DNA from 2 places in the Gordonia sp. QH-12 genome. Region 2 is predicted to be linked to the other one. Evidence: riboswitches for the same ligand, from Rfam matches in the RefSeq annotation. Region 2 holds a riboswitch; the other holds the start of a gene.
What was found. Region 2 has a riboswitch for S-adenosylmethionine ahead of Y710_RS01905 (aminotransferase class V-fold PLP-dependent enzyme). Riboswitches for the same ligand answer to the same signal wherever they lie in the genome.
Positions count from the first base shown of each region.

Region 1: another riboswitch for S-adenosylmethionine. It lies ahead of Y710_RS07955 (bifunctional o-acetylhomoserine/o-acetylserine sulfhydrylase); the one in region 2 lies ahead of Y710_RS01905 (aminotransferase class V-fold PLP-dependent enzyme).

Region 1 is NZ_KQ969288.1:50,641-52,837, forward strand. It holds gene Y710_RS07950 (NADP-dependent isocitrate dehydrogenase) at 1-282, opposite strand, end outside; SAM riboswitch class IV at 647-761, shown strand; gene Y710_RS07955 (bifunctional o-acetylhomoserine/o-acetylserine sulfhydrylase) at 828-2,138, shown strand; gene Y710_RS07960 (homoserine O-acetyltransferase MetX) at 2,187-2,197, shown strand, end outside.
Region 2 is NZ_KQ969282.1:415,814-418,010, reverse strand. It holds gene Y710_RS01915 (isochorismate synthase) at 1-279, opposite strand, end outside; gene Y710_RS01910 (hypothetical protein) at 302-877, opposite strand; SAM riboswitch class IV at 1,176-1,289, shown strand; gene Y710_RS01905 (aminotransferase class V-fold PLP-dependent enzyme) at 1,307-2,197, shown strand, end outside.

The DNA of each region.
Region 1 (2,197 bases), on a different contig from region 2:
CGATCGCCACATCTTCTTGAGACCGAATTCCTCGACGCGGGCCTCGTCGGGGGTGATGGTGGCGCACTTGACGCCGACACCGTGCTTCTGAATCGCGTGCGCGGCGTCCACCGTGACCTGATCGTCGGTCGCGTCGCGGTTCTCGATCCCGAGGTCGTAGTAATCCAGATCGATGTCGAGGTAGGGGTGGATCAGCTTCTCTTTGATGAACTGCCAGATGATTCGCGTCATCTCGTCGCCGTCGAGTTCGACGACGGTGCCCTCGACCTTGATCTTGCCCATATGGCTCTGTGCCCTCCTCAGCAGTAGACCGCCGGCCACTCGTCCTCAAACGTAATACGGACGGTCGTTCGGCGCGGCGGGCTCCAAACAGAACGCGCGTACTGTTTTAACCAGCATATCCCATGAGCAGCTCAGCGACCGAGCGATCGTGCAAGCACCGCCGCGCCTCCGCAGATCCGCGCCGAATGCCCTGTGCGGCAGCAGTTCTCCTTGAACACCGCGCCGACGCGCCGAGACCGACCGCTCGCACCGGTCGTCGCTTTTGCGCGGTCCTACCACATCGCCCACCGGGTCGACAGATTTACGACCAGGGGCGGTGAAGCCGTTTCAACAGCCGCATCGAGTTGATATATCCTCAGCAACAGGTCATGAGTGTCAGCGCACAGCCCCGGCTTGCTGACCGGCAACCCTCCATCCGCGGTGGGGTGCTCCGGGTGATGACCTGGCTGCGACGGAAGTCGCCGCAGCAAGCGCGGGTCCGAGGGTCGGACCCAACATACGAGGCCCACCCCGGGCCGCCGACCGAAGAAAGAGAATGACGTCTCATGTCTGACGCCGCGAATTGGAGCTTCGAGACCACCCAGGTGCACGCCGGGCAGGTAGTCGACGCGACCGCCAAGACACGCGCACTGCCGATCTACCAGACCACGTCGTACGTGTTCGACAACACCGACCACGCGGCGAACCTGTTCGCGCTCGCCGAGCCGGGCAACATCTACACCCGGATCATGAATCCGACGCAGGACACCGTCGAGCAGCGCCTCGCGGCTCTCGGCGGCGGCGTCGCGGCCCTCTTGGTGGCCTCCGGCCAGGCCGCCACCACCTACGCGATTCAGAACATCGTCGAGGCCGGCGGGCACGTCGTCTCCAGCCCCCGCGTCTACGGCGGCACATACAATCTCTTCCACTACACGCTGCCGAAGTTCGGCATCGAGGTCTCGTTCGTCGACGATCCCGACGATCTCGAGTCGTGGAAGTCGGCGATCCGGCCCAACACCCGCGCACTGTTCGGTGAGACCATCGCGAACCCGCACAATCAGGTCCTCGACATCGCCGGAGTGGCGGACGTCGCACACTCGCACAGCCTCCCGCTGATCGTCGACAACACGGTCGCGACGCCGTATCTGCTGAATCCCATCGAGCACGGGGCCGACATCGTCGTGCACTCGGCCACCAAGTACATCGGCGGTCACGGCACCGCGATCGGCGGCGTCATCATCGACGGCGGCACCTTCGACTGGCGCGTCCAGCGCGACGGTGAAGACCTGTTCCCCGGCTTCACAACCCCGGACCCGAGTTACAACGGCGTCGTCTTCGCCGACCTGGGGGCTCCGGCCTACGCGCTCAAGGCGCGCACGCAATTGCTGCGCGACACGGGCGCGGCCATCTCGCCGTTCAACGCCTTCCTGCTGGCTCAGGGCATCGAGACGCTGAGCCTGCGCGTGGAGCGCCACGTCTCCAATGCACAGAAGGTGGCCGAGTTCTTGGAGGCCAACGACCAGGTCACCTCGGTCTCGTACGCCGGTCTCAAGTCGTCGCCGTACTACGAACGGGCGCAGAAGCTGCTGCCGAAGGGCGCCGGCGCGGTCATCGGATTCGAGATCGAGGGCGGCGTCGAGGCGGGCAAGGCCTTCGTGAACGCGCTGACCCTGCACAGCCATGTCGCCAACATCGGCGACGTCCGCTCGCTGGTGATCCACCCCGCGTCCACCACGCACAGCCAGCTCTCCCCGGAGGAGCAGCTGGCCGCCGGTGTGACGCCCGGTCTAGTCCGGCTCGCCGTGGGCATCGAGGGCATCGACGACATCCTCGCCGACCTCACCACCGGGTTCGCCGCGGCAGCGCGAGTCAAGTAGCCGTTGTCTCGTCCACTGCCGTTGTCTCGTCTACTGAAGGGAGGCCAGGTGTCGGTCAG
Region 2 (2,197 bases):
TCGCTCGCGGTGCACCGAGTCCGGGGTCACCGAGACCTCCGCGACCACCGAGCCGTCGACCGTCGCGGGAGTGGCTGCGGGGGAGAAGTCGACCCGTTCGGGGGTGATCAATGATGCGGGACCGCCGGTGTCGAAGCCGAGGGCGCCGCCGACGAAGTCGACGGTGCCGGCGGCGAGGGCCTCTCGCGCCTGCGCCACGGAGCCGAACGCGGCGCGCACTCCGAATCCGCGGGCGTTGAGATCGGTGTTCGACAGCAGAAACGACAGACCGGCAGGCACCTGGCCAGGTTACCCGCGAGAGCTAGACGGACTTCGTCGCTGTGATGCGCTTCTCCCTGATCAACCGCTTGAGGAGGTCGCGGCCCGCGGATCCGGCGGAGACGGGGTCGGCGCCCGCGTCGGCACCCGACATGTTGACGCAGGTGCGACCGTCGACGCTCGAGGTCGCGTACAGCCACTGCTCGGTGTGGCCGTTCGCGGAGTCGTCACGGCTCTTGGTCTTCCACTCGCCGACCGAGGCGGTTCCGGAGCAACTGTCGGCGAACACCACCACCGTGTGCACCGGGGTGCCCGAGCCGGATTCGCCGAGCGAGGTGAGGTCGTCGGACATCTGCGACAGCACCCGGTCGTCGTCGGCGGCCCGCAGCACCACGACGGGCGCGCCGTCGTTGGTGTCGGTGACGGCGGTCCAGCCGGCGGGCACCCGGACCTCCACGGACGTCCCGCCCTTGAGCGCGAACGTCCGCGTGGTCTCCGGCGCCGCACCGGTGTCGCGGTCGGAGTCCCAGGGGGCGAGGATCAGCAGCGTCGTCAGTCCGGCGACCACCAGTGCGGTCACCGCCACGATGCCGAAGAACATCGGCTTCGGACCCTTCACCGGCGGCTGCTGCGGCCACGGGCCGGGCGGGAAGGGGTTCGGTGCGTACGGCGGCTGCGCGGGTCCGTACCGGTGGGGCGGCCCGTACGACGACGGCTGTGGCGGTTGTGGCAGGGGCGGTTGTGGCAGGGGCCGGCCGGGAGCGCCGCTCGGATACTGCGGGTCGGACGGATGAACCACGGGAGGCCTTTCTGAACAGGGATGTTGAAACCACGCTAACTGCGGATCCGCCGGTGATTACACCCGCCGTGGTTTTAATGCTTTCCGCGAATGACGCGTACCGGCATCCTTGACGGCGGGTCACGAGAACCGGTGCGAAGCCCTGGCTGGCCGGTCGGCAACCCTCCACCGCGGTGGGGTGCTCCAGGTGACGACCCGGCCGGCGTCGACCGACGTCCGGCAAGTGCGGAGATCTACTGGAGTCGTGTCATGACCGCAATCCTCGACCGGGCCGTGTGCCCGGCACCCATTCGTCCCCTCGCGCCGGTGGTCGGTGCCGACACCACGGTGCCGACCACCGCAGGGGGCGAGACCGTCTACGCGAACCTCGACTACGCGGCATCGGCCCCGGCTCTCGTGTCTGTCGCGGAACGGCTCTCCGGCGCGTTGACCGAGTATGCGAGCGTGCATCGGGGCGCGGGCCATCTCTCTCAGGTCACGACAGCGCGATACGAGCAGGCTCGGGAGACTGTCCGGCGGTTCGTCGGCGGTCGAAGCGACGACACGGTGGTGTTCACGCGCAACACCACCGACGCCGTCAATCTCGCCGCGCACGTCACCCCCGGCGACGTGGTGGTGCTCGACATCGAGCACCACGCCAACCTGCTGCCCTGGACCCGGACCGGCCGTGCTCGCGTGGTGCCGGCGGCCCGCACCGTCGAAGAGACGGTGGGGCGGCTCGAAGCAGAACTCGCTGCCGCGCCCGCCGCGTTGCTCGCGATCACCGGTGCGTCGAACGTGACCGGCGAGGTGCTGCCGATCGGACGGCTGGCCGCGGCGGCGCATCGGCACGGCGCGCGCATTCTGGTGGACGCCGCGCAACTGGTCCCGCACCGCGCCGTCTCGATCGCGTCCTGGGGCATCGACTACCTCGTCTTCTCCGGCCACAAGCTGTACGCGCCGTTCGGTGCGGGCGCGCTGGTGGGCCGCGGCGACTGGCTCGATGCGGCGGAACCGTACCTGGCCGGCGGCGGCGCCACCGCCGACGTCGACCTCGACGGCCGGGTCGCGTGGCACACCGGTGCCGCTCGTCACGAAGCCGGATCTCCCAACACGCTGGGGGTGGTGGCGCTCGCAGCGGCGGCGCAGGCCCTGCAGGAC